2 regions of the Micromonospora sp. CNZ303 genome follow, and region 1 is predicted to be linked to the other one. Evidence: riboswitches for the same ligand, from Rfam matches in the RefSeq annotation. Region 1 holds a riboswitch; the other holds the start of a gene.
The links. A riboswitch is a leader RNA that binds a small molecule or an ion and turns the genes downstream of it on or off. The one in region 1 is predicted to bind thiamine pyrophosphate.
Positions count from the first base shown of each region.

Region 2: linked by a shared signal. The riboswitch ahead of EV374_RS29300 (ECF transporter S component) and the one ahead of thiE (thiamine phosphate synthase) in region 1 are both predicted to bind thiamine pyrophosphate.

Region 1 is NZ_SLVT01000001.1:232,670-240,540, reverse strand. It holds gene thiC (phosphomethylpyrimidine synthase ThiC) at 1-149, opposite strand, end outside; gene thiD (bifunctional hydroxymethylpyrimidine kinase/phosphomethylpyrimidine kinase) at 167-955, opposite strand; gene EV374_RS01245 (thiamine phosphate synthase) at 952-1,638, opposite strand; gene EV374_RS01240 (thiazole synthase) at 1,737-2,507, opposite strand; gene thiS (sulfur carrier protein ThiS) at 2,512-2,712, opposite strand; gene thiO (glycine oxidase ThiO) at 2,703-3,866, opposite strand; gene thiE (thiamine phosphate synthase) at 3,860-4,486, opposite strand; TPP riboswitch at 4,481-4,589, opposite strand; gene EV374_RS32370 (hypothetical protein) at 4,712-4,849, shown strand; gene EV374_RS01220 (aldo/keto reductase) at 4,987-5,949, opposite strand; gene EV374_RS01215 (nucleotidyltransferase domain-containing protein) at 5,984-6,781, opposite strand; gene EV374_RS01210 (ATP-binding cassette domain-containing protein) at 6,778-7,871, opposite strand, start outside.
Region 2 is NZ_SLVT01000026.1:11,077-18,947, reverse strand. It holds gene EV374_RS29315 (hypothetical protein) at 160-405, shown strand; gene EV374_RS29310 (CbiQ family ECF transporter T component) at 563-1,363, opposite strand; gene EV374_RS33655 (hypothetical protein) at 1,360-1,491, opposite strand; gene EV374_RS29305 (ABC transporter ATP-binding protein) at 1,488-2,903, opposite strand; gene EV374_RS29300 (ECF transporter S component) at 3,055-3,648, opposite strand; TPP riboswitch at 3,721-3,826, opposite strand; gene EV374_RS29295 (permease) at 4,021-5,028, shown strand; gene EV374_RS29290 (TIGR03943 family putative permease subunit) at 5,025-5,858, shown strand; gene EV374_RS29285 (alpha/beta fold hydrolase) at 5,914-6,744, shown strand; gene EV374_RS29280 (sugar isomerase domain-containing protein) at 6,801-7,565, shown strand; gene EV374_RS29275 (DUF6328 family protein) at 7,718-7,871, shown strand, end outside.

The sequences.
Region 1 (7,871 bases):
GGTGGCAGCCCCACCTCCGGATCGGAGCCGGGACCCGAGGTGTCGTAGAGCCGCAGCGGCGGGTTGTCGCCGGTCAGTTCCACCTCGGCGAACGGCACCCGCACGTCCGGCCGGGGCCCCTCCACGTACACCTTGCGACGTGCCTGCATGACAGCCTCCCTGGTGATCAAGCGGACCAGCCGAAGTGGTCCAGCGGGCCGCGTCCCGCGCCCAGCTCCCAGTGCCGCGCGCCGGTCAGCGCGCGGAGGACGTACTCCTTGGCGGCGGCGACCGCCGTCGACACCTCGTCGCCGCGCGCCAGCCGGACCGCGATCGCCGCCGAGAACGAGCACCCGGTGCCGTGGTTGTGCCGGGTGTCGACCCGCGGCGCGCGCAGCAGGGTGGTGACGCCGCCCCCGTGCAGCACGTCGACCGCCTCACCGTCGGCGTCCACGTCGCCGCCGGTCACCACCACGTGCGCCGGCCCGCCGGCGGCCAGCGCCTCGGCGGCGGCCACCATCTCCTCGACCGTGGTCACCGGGCGTCCGGTGATGGCCGCGGCCTCCGCGCAGTTCGGCGTCGCCACCTGCGCGTACGGCAACAGCCGCTCCACGGCGGCGACCACGCCCAGCCGGTGCCCGCTGGTGGCGACGAGCACCGGATCGACGACGAGGTGCGGCAGCCGGCCCTCCCTGGCGGCGTCCGCCACCGCGTCGGCGACCGCCGGGGTGCCGAGCACCCCCGTCTTGACTGCGCGGACGGTGAAGTCGGCGAGCACGCTGTCGAGCTGCTCGGTGACGGTGCGGGGCGGCAGGGGCAGCACGGCGTCGACGCCCCTCGTGTTCTGCGCGGTGACCGCGGTGAGCACACTGGTGCCGTACGCGCCGAGGGCCGCGAAGACCTTCAGGTCGGCCTGGATTCCGGCGCCCGCGCCGGAGTCGGAGCCGGCGATGGTGAGCACGGTCGTCGGGGTCATCGTTCCTCTTCCGTGATGGCGTACGGGATCTCGCGCCGGGCCTGCACGGTCGTCGCGCTTGCGGGCTGCGGCCGACCGTGCCTGGTCCGGCTCGCCGCGTCGGTGGCTGCCGTGAGGGTGGCGGCTGCCGCCTCGGGGTCGTCGGCGCGCATGATCGCGCCGAGCACCGCCACGCCGACGGCTCCCGCCTCGACGCAGGCGGCCACCTGGTCCGGGCTACGCACTCCGCCGAGCGCCAGGACCGGCACGGGGCTGTGCCGGATCAGCGCGCCGAGTCCGTCCGGGCGCAGGGGTGGGCCGTAGCCCGGCTTGGTGCTGGTCGGGTAGACGGGCGAGAGGGTGGCGTAGTCCTCCGTGGTCAGTCGCGCCAGCTCCGTCCGGTCGTGGCAGGAGCGGCCCACCAGGCCGAGCCTCGGCGGCGGGTACGGCCCCGCGGCGGGCAGGTGCACCGCGTCGCCGTCGAGCGGGTCGGGGCCGGCGACGATCAGCGTGCCGCCCGCCTCGGCGAGGATCGCGCGCAGCTCGGCGGCGAGGGCGGAGCGCTCGGCCCGCGGGAGGTCCTTCTCCCGCAGCACCACCCACCGCACTCCCCCGGCCACCGCCCCGGCAACGACCTCGGCCAACGGCCGCCGAGCCCGCCGTCGATCCGTCAGCAGCACGACGCCGGCCGGCCCGCCCGAGATCTTGGTAGGAAACGGCCCCTCCAGGGGCACTTTCCTACCAAGATCCAAAGCTGGACCCAGCGGAGCAAAAGCGGGGCCGAGGGTGGGGACGGGGCGGGTCACAGGTCCGGCCGTCCCTCGTCCGGGGTGGAGGCGAGCGCATGGAAGCGGCGGGCGATCCGGCCCGCCCCGTACGCGAGCCGGCCCGCCTCGACCGCGTACCGCATCGCGGTGGCCATCGCCACCGGGTCGGCGGCGCGGGTGACCGCGCTGGCGAGCAGCACGGCGTCGCAGCCCAGCTCCATGGCCAGCGCGGCGTCGGAGGCGGTGCCGATGCCGGCGTCCAGGATCACCGGCACGTCGACGCCCTGCCGGATCAGCCGGATGTGGTGCGGGTTCGACACGCCCAGGCCGGAGCCGATCGGGGCGCCCGCCGGCATCACCGCCGCGCAGCCGACGTCGGCCAGCCGGCGGGCCAGGATCGGGTCGTCCGACGTGTACGGCAGCACGACGAATCCGTCGTCGACGAGTTCCTCGGCGGCGCGCAGCAGTTCCACCCCGTCGGGCAGCAGCGTGCGCTCGTCGCCGATCACCTCCAGCTTCACCCAGTCCGTGCCGAACGCCTCCCGGGCCAGGTGCGCCACCTTGACCGCCTCGCCCGCCGTGTAGCAGCCGGCGGTGTTCGGCAGCAGCCGTACGCCGCAGCGGTCCAGCAGGTCAAGCAGCCCGCCGGCGGTGCCGGGGGCGGTGTCGACGCGGCGCAGGGCCAGGGTGACCAGTTCGGTGCCGGAGGCACGGATGGCGTCCTCCAGCACGCGCAGGTTGGCCGCGCCGCCGGTGCCGAGGATCAGCCGGGACGTGAAGCTCACGCCGCCCAGGTCGAAGCTCACCGCGTCACCCGCCCTGTGCGGCGCTGAGCACCTCGACGCGGTCGCCGTCGCGCAGCACGGTCGCCGGCCAGCCCGTACGCGGCACCACCTCCCCGTTGACCGCGACGGCGAGGCCGCGCTGCTGGTCGGTGACCGCGCGGACCAGGTCCGCCACGGTCGAGCCGCCGGGCAGGCTGCGCCCGGCCCCGTTCACCGTCAGTTCCACGTGTGCTCCTCCTCGGTTACGAAGGGACCGGCCCGGCGGGCCACCGCGACGTCCGGCCCGGCGGGTCCCGCCGGTCTGGCGGCGGCCGGTGCGAACCGGGCCGGGGTGAAGGGGGCGAGCAGCGGGTCCGCCGCACCCGTGGCGACCAGCTCGGCGATCAGGTCGGCGGTGACCGGGGTGAGCACGATGCCGTGCCGGTGGTGCCCGGTGGCGGCGACCACGCCGGGCCGGCCGGGCAGCGGGCCGAGGATCGGGGCGTTGTCGGGGGTGCCGGGGCGCAGGCCGGCGAGGGTCTCGACCAGGTCGTACTCGGCCAACTCGGGCAGCAGGTCGACGGCGGCGCGGAGCAGGCGCAGCACCGCCCCGGCGGACACGTCGGTGTCGAAGCGCTCCTCGACGGTCGCGCCCACCACCACCTCCCCGTCGGCGCGGGGCACGAGGTAGACGTGCTCGCCGTCGGCGTACCCCCGGATGACGTGCCGGAAGCCCGGCGCGCCGCCGGGCGCGCGGAGCCGGACCACCTGCCCCTTCACCGGCCGCACGGGCAGCCCCGTCAGGGCCGCCGCGCCGCAGCCGGCCGCGACCACGGTGACCTCGGCGTCCACGTCGGACAGGGAGCGCACGGCGGCGGGCACCAGCGTGGCGCCGGCCCGCTCGGCGGCCGTGCGCAGCGCGGGCACGAGCCGGCGCGGGTCGACCTGGTGGTCGGTTTCGGCGAGCGCGCCGCCGCGCACCCGGGGCGCCAGCGCCGGCTCACGGTCCCGCAGCGCCGACGGGCGCAGCGGCGTCACCGGCAGTCCGATCCCCTGCTGGTACGCCCACAGCCGGCGCGCCTCGGCCAGGTCGTCGGCGGTGAGCCCGACCATCAGCGTGCCCTCGGTCCGGTAGCCGACGTCCACGCCCGTGGCGGCGGTCAGCTCGGCGGCGAACGCCGGCCAGCGGGCGGCGGAGGCGGTCAGCAGCCCGGTCAGCTCGTGCTCGCCGAAGTACGCCTCCGCGACCGGCGCGAGCATCCCGGCGGCGACGTGGGACGCGCCGGAGCCCGGGGCGGGATCGTGGACGACGACCCGCAGTCCGCGCTGCGCGCAGCGCCAGGCGATCGCCAGCCCGACCGGTCCCGCCCCCACCACGGCGACGTCCGGTCGGTTCAGCACCCCAGCGCTCCCAGCAGCTCCGCCGTCGCCCGACCCGGATCCGCCGCCCCGGAGAGCGCCCCCACCACCGCCACCCCGTACGCCCCGGCGGCCAGCAGCGCGGGCACCCGCGCGGCGGTCACGCCGCCGATCGCGACGACCGGCACGTCCACGGCGTCGGCGACGGCGCGTACCCCGGCCGGGCCGATCGGCGCCGGCAGCCCCGCCTTGGTGCCGGTGGCGTGGCAGGGGCCCACGCCCAGGTAGCTGGCCCCGGCGGCGACCGCCTCGGCGGCCGTCCCCGGCTCACGGGCGGTGGCACCGAGCACGGCGGTCGCGCCGAGCACCCGGCGGGCCGCCCCGACCGGCAGGTCGTCCGCGCCGACGTGCCCGCCGGCGGCACCCGCCGCCAGCGCCACGTGCAGCCGGTCGTTCACCAGGCAGGCGACGTCGTACGGGGCACAGAGCGCGACCACCCGACGGGCCAGGTCGTACGCTTCCCGGTCGGTGGCGTCGTCCTCCACGCGGACCTGCACGACCAGTTCCGCGCGGGCCACCGCAAGGGCGGCCCGCAGCACGGCGAGCGGGTCCCGCCCGGGGCGGGTGTCGGTGATGAGATGCAGTCGTCCGAGGGACGGCACGGCAACACTCCTCCCTGCGCCGGCATTACCCGGATCAGGTTCGACGGTCGGGGGCTGACAGCCCCCCTCTCAGCCCGGTCCACCGGGCTCCCGTGGGTCACTTGCGGGTGTCACCGTACGACGGATCGCCGGATCCGCCAAGGTCGGGATGCGGATTTCACATCGACCGCCCGAACCCGATGGGCGGGGCGGCGGGTGACCGTCCCGTCACGCGATGCTGTCCGGATGCCCTCCGCCGCCCGGGTACCACCCCGCCTGGCCTTCCTGCCGTTCCGGGCCAGCGCCGCCGTCGCCGACGGCCTCCTCACCTGGACGATGCTGCGCGGGCCGTCCTGGCGGCGCCTCCTGCCCGACGTCCACTGAGCCACCCGCAGACCCCACAGCCAACGGTCACCGGGTAGCGGGTAGCGGGTAGCGCACCGCCCTCAGCGTCGGCGCGGGTGACGAGTGGCACACCGCCCCGGTGGCGCAGTGCTGCGGTGCCCGGGCGGGGTGAGGGCTCAGAAGGTTGCGCGCAGGGCTTCGAGGTCCTCGTCGGTGGGCTGCCAGGTGCCCGCCGCCGCGTTGGCGCGTACCTGCTCGGGCGTGGTGGCGCCGGCGATCACCGAGGTCACCGCCGGCTGGGCGGCCAGCCCGCCGATCGCCACCTGGAGCATCGACAGCCCCCGTTCGGCGGCGTACGCCTCGATCGCCTCGATGGTGTCCCAGTCGGCGGCGGCGAGTCGCTGGGCGTACCGGCCGCCACCGGCGAGGCGGCTGCCGGCCGGCGGGGCCTCGTTGCGCTTGTACTTGCCGGTGAGCAGCCCGTTGGCCAGCGGGAAGAACGGCAGCAGCCCGAGGCCGAAGCGCTCGCAGGCCGGCACCACCTCGGCCTCGACGCCGCGCTCCAGCAGGCTGTAGTGGTTCTGTGCGCTGATGAACCGGGACCGGCCGTTCGACGAGGCCACCCAGTCGGCGTCGGCGATCTGCCAGCCGGCGAAGTTGGAGTTGCCCAGGTAGCGGACCTTGCCGGCGCGGACGAGGTCGTCGAGCGCGGCGAGCGTCTCGTCGATCGGGGTGCCCGGGTCCGGTTCGTGCATCTGGTACAGGTCGATGTGGTCGGTGCCGAGCCGGCGCAGCGACGCCTCCACCGCCCGGGCGATGTAGCGGCGGGCGCCCCGGGCGCCGAAGTCGGGGCCGTTCATCCCGTTCATGTCCATGCCGAACTTGGTGGCCACCACCACGTCGTCGCGCCGGCCCTTGAGCGCCTGGCCCAGCAGTTCCTCGGAGCCGCCCTGCGGCTCTCCGTAGATGTCGGCGGTGTCGAAGAAGTTGATCCCGGCGTCGAGCGCGGCGTCGAGCACCGCCCGGGTGCCGTCGAGGTCGAGCTTGCGGCCGAAGTTGTTGCAGCCGATGCCGACCACGGACACCACGAGCCCGGAGTCGCCCAACCGGCGGTAGGTCATCTCAGTCACGAGATCCACCCTATGCCGGCTGCCGGGCGCACGCTGCGAACCGTCAGTCGAGCACGTCGGCGACCAGCCGGCGCGCGGCGGCGAGCGTGCCGGCCAGCTCGTCCGGCGTGTGCCCGACCCCGCCCAGCAGCGCCTGCGCCCGCCCGGCGAAGTCGGGCGGCGCGCCCGGCAGCCGCCCGGCGGAGGCGATCATGCCCTTCTCGTTGACCAGCCACCGCCCGGCCCGGGCGTGCAGCACCTGGGCGAGTACGCCGACCACCCGGAACAGGCAGCCGGCCACGTACCCGCTGTCGCCGGCCACGGCGGCCTTGGCCGCGCCGTCGATCAGGAACCGGGCCTCCCAGCCGCCGGCGGTCAGGGCGTCGGCCAGGGCGGGCGGGTACGCGAGCGTCTCCTCCCGCAGCGCGGTCAGCTCACCCGTCGGGTCGCCGAGCACCCGGCAGTACGCCACCTCGCCGACGTACGCGGGCGAGTAGAAGCCGAGCGGGTGCCCGGCCTGCACGCCGACCTCGTAGCGGCCGGCCCGGCAGTCGGCCCAGATCCGGCGCACCCGGTCGAGGTCGCGGTAGATCCAGTCGACGGCCGCCCCGCCGATCCGCAGCCATCCGCCGCCGTCGACCCAGGGCCCCCACCCACCGGGCGGGGTCAGGTCGACCTGCTCGTCGGCCACCGAGGCGGCGACGGCGCGCAGCCCCGGCACGTCCAGCTCGCCCCGGTAGTAGAGGCCGAGGTCCCAGTCGGAGTCGGGCCGGTGCTCGCCCCGGGCCCGGCTGCCGCCGAGCGCGACGGCGACGACCCCGTCGACGACGCAGAGGCGGTCGGCGAGGTCGGCGGGGATCACGCCACGTCCCAGACCGGCTCCGGTGTCTCCACCACCTCGTTGTCGCCCCGGAAGAGCACGAACCGGTCGAAGGTGCGGGTGAACCAGCGGTCGTGGGTCACCGCCACCACGGTCCCCTCGAACGCGGTCAGCCCCGCCTCCAGCGCCTCCGCCGAGGCCAGGTCGAGGTTGTCGGTGGGCTCGTCGAGCAGCAGCAGGGTCGCGCCGGACAACTCCAGCAGCAGCACCAGGAAGCGCGCCTGCTGGCCACCGGAGAGCGTGCCGAAGCGCTGGTCGCCCTGCCCCGCCAGCTCGTACCGGCTCAGTGCCGCCATCGCGGCGTGCCGGTCCATGCCGGTCCGGTGCTCGTCGCCCCGCCAGAGGATCTCGACGAGGGTCTTCGTCATCAGTTCCGGCCGGTCGTGGGTCTGCGAGAAGTGCCCGGGGCGCACGCGCGCGCCGAGCCGGGCCACCCCGTCGTGCACCACCGGCGCGAGCGCGGCGGCGCCGTCGACCGGCCCGTTGGCAGGGTCGGGGTCGGTGCCGCCCCGGGCGAGCAGCCGCAGGAAGTGCGACTTGCCCGTGCCGTTGGCGCCGAGCACCGCGACCCGGTCGCCGTACCAGATCTCCAGGTCGAACGGGAAGGTCAGGCCGTCGAGCTCCAGCTGCTCGCAGATCACCGCGCGCTTGCCGGTCCGCCCGCCGGTGAGCTGCATCCGGATGTCCTGGTCCTTCGGCGGTACGGGCGGCGGCCCGGCCTCCTCGAACTTGCGCAGCCGGGTCTGCGCGGCCTGGTAGCGCGACGCCAGCCCGTCGTTGTACGCGGCCTTCTGCTTGTACATCAGCATCAGCTCGCGCAGCTTCTGGTGTTCCTCGTCCCACCGCCTGCGCAGCTCGTCGAGGCGGGCGTGCCGGGCCAGCCGGGCGGAGTGCCAGCTCGCGAAGCCGCCCGGGTGCACCCAGGCGCTGCCGCCCTCCACGGCGACCACCCGGTCGGCGGTCTGGGCGAGCAGTTCCCGGTCGTGCGAGACGTAGAGCACCGACTTGGTCGACTCCCGCAGCCGCCCCTCCAGCCACCGTTTGCCGGGCACGTCGAGGAAGTTGTCCGGCT
Region 2 (7,871 bases), on a different contig from region 1:
TCCCGCACCGGCCGTCGAACGGCGGTGCTCCTCGTGGTCGATCCCGGGCAGCTGTCCCGATCCCGCCCGACCGTCGCGCGACGGTCGCCGAACGAGACGGGCCCCGGTCACCGGACGTTGCTCCGGTGTGACAGGGCCCGCAGACCGAGGAGGCACCGGATGCCCGCCAGGCGCAACCCGAAGAAGTCCCGTACCACCGTCCCCACGCCGTCCGTCGCGGACCTGACGCCCGTCAACCTCGACGAGGTGGCGGTTGCGTCGGTCTCGCCGGTCGTGCCGGCACTGCCGGTCGACCGGCCCGCCGCGCCGAAGGCCGGTCCGCCGGTCTCCGGCGTCGGCCGCTCCGGCCCGCTGCGCGACCAGAAGGCCGGGCAGGCCCGCCGGTACGCCTTCCGGCGCAGCTGACGGTGCCAGGGCCGGGGTGGAGCCGTCGTCACCGGCGACTCCACCCGGCCCGCCCGTCGCCCGACCACCCGGGCAGGCGCCTGCACCCGGCCCGCCCGCCGTCTGCCCAGCCCGGTCGGCGCCTTCGCCCGGTCCGTCGACCGACCAACGGGCGGCGTCAGCCGATCAGCGGGCGGAAGGTGCCGAGCAGCACGCTGACGGTCAGCGCGGCCCCGGCGAGCACCGCCGCGCCGGCGATCAGCAGGCCGTCGGCGGCGACGAAGCGCTGTCGCCGGGCGACGGTGCGCGGGACCCCGGCGTCGAAGCCCCGGGCGTCCATCGCCACGGCCAGCCGGGTGCCCCGGCGGATCGCCCCGACGAGCAGCGCGAAGGCCGTCGACCCGAACAGCCGCAGCTTCGCCAGCGGGTTGCGACCGGCCTCGACCCCCCGGGCGCGACGCGCCATGGAGATCATCTGCCACTCCTGCCCGAGCAGCGGCACGAGCCGGAACGCGGCAAGCGCCCCGATGGCGAACCGGGCCGGCGCCTTCGCGTTCTGGATCAGCGCGTCCGCCAGGTCGGTCGGGTCGGTGGTGGCGAAGACGATCACGCCGGGCAGCGCCACCGCGAACATCCGCAGCACCAGGCCGAGCGCGGTGAGCAGCACCCCGGAGGTGACCACCACCGGGCCGGCCTCGAACAGCACCCGGCCGGATCGCTCGGCGGCGAAGAGCACCAGCGTCACCACCACGCCGACCGCGCCGACCAGCAGCGGCCAGGCCCGCCGCGCCAACACCCGGAAACGGACCCCGAACAGCGGCAGCAGGGCCAACTCGACGGCGATCGCGATGGCCGGCGCCACCGGGTCCAGGGTGGCGATCAGGATGAACGAGAACACCAGCGCCGCGGCGAGCTTGGCCACCGGGTTGCGCCGGGCCAGCAACGCCTCCGGCGCGGCGACCGGCTCGAAACTGATCACGCCCGCCCCAGGGTGAGGCGGCGGTCCGGGTGGGTGACCGGTGCGGCGGTTCGGTCGCTGGTCACGTCCGCTCCCAGGGCGGGGTGGCGGTCCGGGTGGGTGACCGGTGCCGCGTTCGGGCTGGTCACGGGCGCTCCAGGGTGAGGCGGCGATCCGCCAGGGCGGCGACGAACTCCGGGTCGTGGGTGACGGCGACCAGGCCGTGCCCGGCGTCGCGCAGCTCGGCGAAGAGGTCCACCAGCTCCAGCCAGGTCCGCCGGTCCTGGCCGAAGGTCGGTTCGTCGCAGACGAGCAGGCGGGGCGCGGTGGCCAGGGCGGTCGCCGCGCTCAGCCGCCGCGCCTCCCCGCCGGAGAGGGTGTACGGGTTGGCGGCGGCGAGTTTCGTCAACCGCAGCCGGGACAGCAGGGTGTCGACGGTGGTCCGGACCGCCGCCTCGGGCTGGCCGGTGCGGCGCGGGCCGAGCGCCAGCTCGTCGAAGACGGTGTTGGTGACGAACTGGTGCTCCGGGTCCTGGAAGACCGAACCGATCCGGCGGGCCAGTGCCGGGGCGCGCCAGCGGTGCGGGGGAGTGCGGGCGTCGCCACCGGCCAGTGCCGTCGTCGCCGCGATCCGGCCGGCCCCGGGCGTGAGCAGACCGCCCAGCAGCAGGGCGAGGGTCGACTTGCCGGCCCCGTTGGGCCCGACGACGGCGAGCGCCTCGCCGGCGCGTACGGCCAGGTCGACGGGGGCCAGCCGGGGCGGCAGGCCGAGCCGGTCGGCGGCGAGCAGCACGTCGCCGGGCGGCGCGGTCGCGTGGCGGGGCGGTACCGGGCGGCCGGGCACCCAGACGCCCTCGTCGGCGAGCGCGTCACCGTGCGTACCGAAGACGGCCTCGGGCGTGCCGTCGGCGCGGACGCCGCCGCCGGGTTCGAGCACGACCACCCGGTCGACCAGGGGCAACGCCTCGGCGACGCGGTGTTCGACCAGGATCAGCGTGGTGTCGGCGTCGAGCGCGCCGGCCACCGCCGCCCGGATCAGCGCCGCGCCGGTCGGGTCGAGGTTGGCGGTCGGCTCGTCGAGCAGCAGCAGGCCGGGGCGCAGGGCCAGCACGCCGGCCAGGGCAAGCCGCTGCTGCTCCCCACCGGAGAGGGCGGCGGTGGGGCGGTCCCGAGGGTACGGGAAGCCGACCCGGGCCAGCGCCTCGTCGACGCGGGGCCAGATCTCCCCGGCGGGGGTGCCGCGGTTCTCCAGCCCGAACGCCACGTCGTCGCCGCTGCGGGCCATGACGAGCTGGGTCTGCGGGTCCTGGAAGACGATGCCGACCCGCTCCCGGCCCTTGCGGGGGTCGAGCCCGTCGATCTCGACGGTGCCCTCCTGCTCGCCCGAGTCCTCGGGCAGCAGCCCGGCCAGCGCGGCGAGCAGCGTGCTCTTGCCGGCCCCGGAGGGCCCCAGCAGCAGCATCCGCTCGCCAACCTCGACGCGCAGATCGACCCCGCGCACCGCCCAGGCCCGCCGCCCGGCATGCCGCCACCCGAACCCCCGCAACGTCACCGCCCCCACGCCGCCCCCTTCCTTCCTGCCCGTCCGTGGGCGTTGATCATGAGGTTGTTGTCGTTCGGCACGGCGTGTCGTGGCAACAACTTCATGATCAACGCGCCGGGTCGTGGGGGTGGGTGGGTGGGGGAGGGGGAGAGGGGGGAGAGGGGGTTGGTCAGATTGGGGTGCGGTCTCGGGCGGCGGGGAAGCGGTCCAGGGCGCCCGTGGTGGCCAGGGCGCGGGTCAGGGCCCAGCCGCCGGCACCCGCGACGATCGTGGCGCTGACGATGGTGAGCAGGGCGTAGGGGATCCGGTAGCTGCCCAGGGCGTACTCGCTGTTCCAGACGAAGAAGTCGAACAGGGCCGCGCCGAGGCCGGTCAGCGCGCCCGCGATCAGCGCGGTGGGCAGCCGGAACGAGCGGTACCGGAACGCGGCGAAGGCCAGTTCGGCGCCGAGCCCCTGGATCAGGCCCTGGACGATGGTGACGCCGCCCCACTCCGAGCCGAGCAGCGCGGAGACCGTCGCCGCCACCGCCTCGCAGAAGAGCGCCGCGCCGGGCTTGCGGATCACCAGACCGCCGAGGACGGCCGGGACCAGCCACACGCCGTACATGATCGCCTGGCTGGCGGGGAAGAACGCGAACGCCGGGTCGACGGCCCGCCACAGCAGGCCCCAGGCCCAGAAGATGACGCCGAAGGCCACCGCGATCACGGCCGCGACGACGACGTCGACGGTACGCCACCGGGTGGCGGTGTTGTTGTCTCGCATGATTGCTCCCAGTCCCGAACGAGAACCAGGAGAAGACGCACGCCGCGCCCGGAAATGCCGGACGTCGACGCGGCTGGAGGTCGACCGAACTCCCTGCGCTGGCATTACCCAGATCAGGTTCGAGGGTCTGCGGGCGGTGCCCGCACTCTCAGCGCTGTGCGCTCCCCTGTCGGATGTGAAGTTGTGGCCTGACGCTAACACCTTTGAAGATCATCGGGCAAAGTGATCTTTCCGCAGCTCATCAGCGCGGTCGATCGACGCCGTCCGTTCCGGCCCGGTACTCTCGGGCGGCCACTGGAAATCCGGCAGAGGGACACGTACGTGACATCCGAGGCTGACCGCCGCGCGCCGGACGGGTCGCACCCGGGCGCGATGGGTGTGGCCCCTCCGGGCGTACGCGAGGAGAAGCCGGCGGCGCCCCGCGGCCCGGACCGGCGGGTCGGGTCGGTGGAGGTCCTCGCCGGCCTGCTGATCCTGCTGGTCGTCCTCCGCGAGCCGCTCGCCCGGGCCCTCTCCGCGCCCCGGTTGCAGACCTGGACCACCGTCTTCGTCTCGGTCATGGTGCAGGCGGTGCCGTTCCTGGTCTTCGGGGTGCTGCTCTCCGCGGTGATCGCCGTCTTCGTGCCCCGGTCGTTCTGGGCCCGGGCGCTGCCGCGGCACCCCGCGCTCGCGGTGCCGGTGGCCAGCGCGGCCGGCGTGGTGCTGCCCGGGTGCGAGTGCGGGGCGGTGCCGATCGCCGGGTCGCTGATCCGGCGCGGGGTCACCCCGGCCGCCGCGCTGGCGTTCCTGCTCGCCGCCCCGGCGATCAACCCGATCGTGCTGACCGCCACCGCCGTGGCCTTCCCCGACGACCCGGCGATGGTCCTCGGCCGGGCCGTCGCGAGCCTGCTCGTGGCGATGGTCATGGGCTGGCTGTGGCTGCGCCTCGGCCGGGCCGACTGGATCCGGCTGCCGCGCCGGCCGGAGCTGGACGGCGGCCCGCGCGGCCGGGCGTTCTGGGGTGCGGTCCGGCACGACGTCACGCACGCCGGCGGGTTCCTGGTCATCGGCGCGGCTGCCGCCGCCACGATCAACGTCGTGGTGCCGGAGCGCTGGTTGCAGACCCTCGCCGACGAGCCGGTGCTGTCGGTGCTCGCGCTGGCCGTGCTCGCCGTGCTGCTCTCCCTCTGCTCCGAGGCGGACGCCTTCGTCGCCGCCTCGCTGTCGCAGTTCTCGCTGACCTCCCGACTGGTCTTCCTGGTGGTGGGGCCGATGGTCGACCTCAAGCTCATCTCGATGCAGGCCGGAGTCTTCGGCCGGCGGTTCGCGCTGCGGTTCGCCCCGACCACCTTCGCGGTGGCCGTCGCGGTGGCCGCCGCGACCGGGGCGGTGCTGCTGTGAACCGGCAGGCGCAGGCGGTCGTCCTGCTGCTGCTCGGCGGCGCGGTGGTCCGGGCCAGCCTCACCGACCTGCACCTGCGCTACGTCAAGGAGGGGCTGCGGCCCTTCCTGATCGCCGCCGGCCTGCTGCTGGTGGCCGCCGCGGTCATGACCCTCTTCTACGAGCTGCGCCCGCTCCTGCGGCGCACGCCCGCCGGCCACCCCGACGACCCGGCCGGTGGGTGGCGGTCCCGGCGCACACCCGGCCCCGACGCTCCCGGCGATGGCGACGACGGGCACGAGGGCGACGGCGGGCACGGCGACGACGACGGGCATGACGGGCACGGACACCGCGAGCCGCGGGTCGGCTGGCTGCTGATCCTGCCCGTGCTGGGCCTGCTGCTGGTCGCCCCGCCGGCCCTGGGCTCGTACGCGGCCGGGCAGGCCGGCACCGCCGTCACCACCCGGCAGCAGCCGTCCGACTACCCGCCGCTGCCCGCCGGCGACCCGGTGCGGGTGACCGTGCTCGACTACGCCTCCCGGGCCCTGTTCGACCGGGGCACCTCGATCGGCGAGCGCCGGGTCCAGCTGACCGGCTTCGTCACCACCGGCCCCGACGGCCGGCCGCTGCTGGCCCGGATGGTGCTCTCCTGCTGCGCCGCTGACGGGCGGCCGGTCAAGCTGGGCCTGACCGGCGCGGCCCCCGACGGGCTCGCCGACGACACCTGGATCGAGGTGACGGGCCGCTACAGCGACCGTATCGCCCGCGACCCGGTCAACGACGCCGAGATTCCCTACCTGGACGTGGAGTCCTGGCGGCAGGTACCCGTCCCCCGGCAACAGTACGAGTGACAGGTGGGCCGGCAGTCCCGGGCGGCCAGGTGCGGCGCTGGGTAGGCTCACGATCATGCGGATCGAGGCCCGGGGTTTCACGTTCGACGTCCGCGTCGGCGGACCGGAGGGCGGCACGCCCGTCCTGCTGCTGCACGGCTTCCCCCAGCACGGCGGGGAGTTCGACGACGTGGTGCCCGCGCTGCACGCCGCGGGACTGCGCACGTACGCGCCGGACCAGCGCGGCTACTCGCCGGGCGCCCGGCCCGAGGCGGTCGAGGCGTACCGGCTGCCGGAGCTGGTCGCCGACGTGCTCGGCGTACTCGACGCGCTGGGCGTCGACGCGGCGCACCTGGTGGGGCACGACTGGGGCGCGGCCGTGGCCTGGGCCGTCGCGGCCCACCATCCCGACCGGGTCCGCACGCTGACCGCGGTCTCCGTGCCGCACCCCGCCGCCATGGCGTGGGCGCTGGCCGAGGACGCGGGGCAGAAGGCGCGCTCGGCGTACATGACGGTGTTCCGCAAGCCGGGCACGGCGGAGAAGGCGCTGCTGGTGCTGGGCGCGACCGGGCTGCGCCGGATGCTGCACGGGGTCGGCGACGACGCGCGGGTGGCCGCGTACGCGGACCCGATGCGCGAGCCGGGCGCGCTCACCGCCGCCCTGAACTGGTACCGCGCGATGTCCCGCCGGGACCTGGCCGCCACCGGGCCGGTGGCGGTGCCGACCACGTACGTGTGGAGCGGTCGCGACATCGCGATCGGCCGGACCGCCGCCGAGGCGTGCGCCGAGCACGTGACCGCCGACTACCGCTTCGTCGAGCTGCCCCGGGTGAGCCACTGGATCCCCGACGAGGCGCCCGCCGCGCTGGCCGAGGCGATCCTGGCCCGGGTGCACGACCCGGTCTGACCTTCCCCGCGACACCGGCCGGCGGACGCCGGGCCCACCCCTGACGGAGGTACGACATGGACCGAGCAGACACGACGGTGAAGGCCGAGGACTTCCTGGCCGTGGTGACCGACACGATGCACCGGGTCGCCGAGAGCCAGCGCGAGGCGGTGGGGCGGGCCGCCGACCTGATCGCCGAGGCGGTACGCGCCGACGGCGTGGTCCACGCGTTCGGCACCGGCCACTCCGAGGCGCTGGCCATGGAGATCGCCGGGCGGGCCGGCGGGCTGGTCCCGACGAACCGCATCGCCCTGCGGGACCTGGTGCTGCTCGGCGGCGCCCCGGTCGACGTGCTCGGGCCGCTGCTGGAGCGCGACCCGGCGGTGGCGCACCGCCTCTACGAACTGGCCCCCGTCGGCCCCCGGGACGTCTTCGTGCTCGCCTCCAACTCGGGCGTGAACGGCGCGATGGTGGAGTTCGCGTCGCTGGTCAGGGAGAAGGGCCACGGGCTGGTCGCGATCACCTCGGCGCAGCACTCCGGGCAGATGACCTCGCGCCACCCGTCGGGACGCAAGCTCGCCGACTTCGCCGACGTGGTGCTCGACAACGGCGCCCCGTACGGCGACGCGACGCTGCCACTGCCCGGCGGGGGCGCGGTCGGCGCGGTCTCGTCGATCACCGCGGCGCTGCTGGCGCAGCAGATCACGGTCGAGGTGGTGGCGCGACTGCTGGCGGCGGGGGAGCGGCCCCCCGTCTACCTGTCGGCCAACATCGCCGGGGGCGACGAGCACAACAACGCCCTTGAGGCCCGGTACGCGGGCCGGATCCGCCGCGGCTCCTGACGCCTTGCGGCTGCGGGCGGCCGCATGACGATCGACCCGAACCGGCGCGTCAGACAGTGACGTGAGTCGGTTTCGCGCGTCGGCGGGTGGGGCATCAGCGATGCTGCCGCCGGCCGCCCCCGCCGGCAGTACCGTCTGACCGGAGGTAGCGCGTGTCCAAGGAAACCGAGAAGCAGCGCTGGCAGCGCAACTTCGCCGACCTGCTCCAGGAGCTTCGGGTCGCCCAGACCGGCGTGCAGATCCTCTTCGCGTTCCTGCTCACCCTGCCGTTCAGCAACGGCTTCACCCGTACGAGTGGCTTCCAGA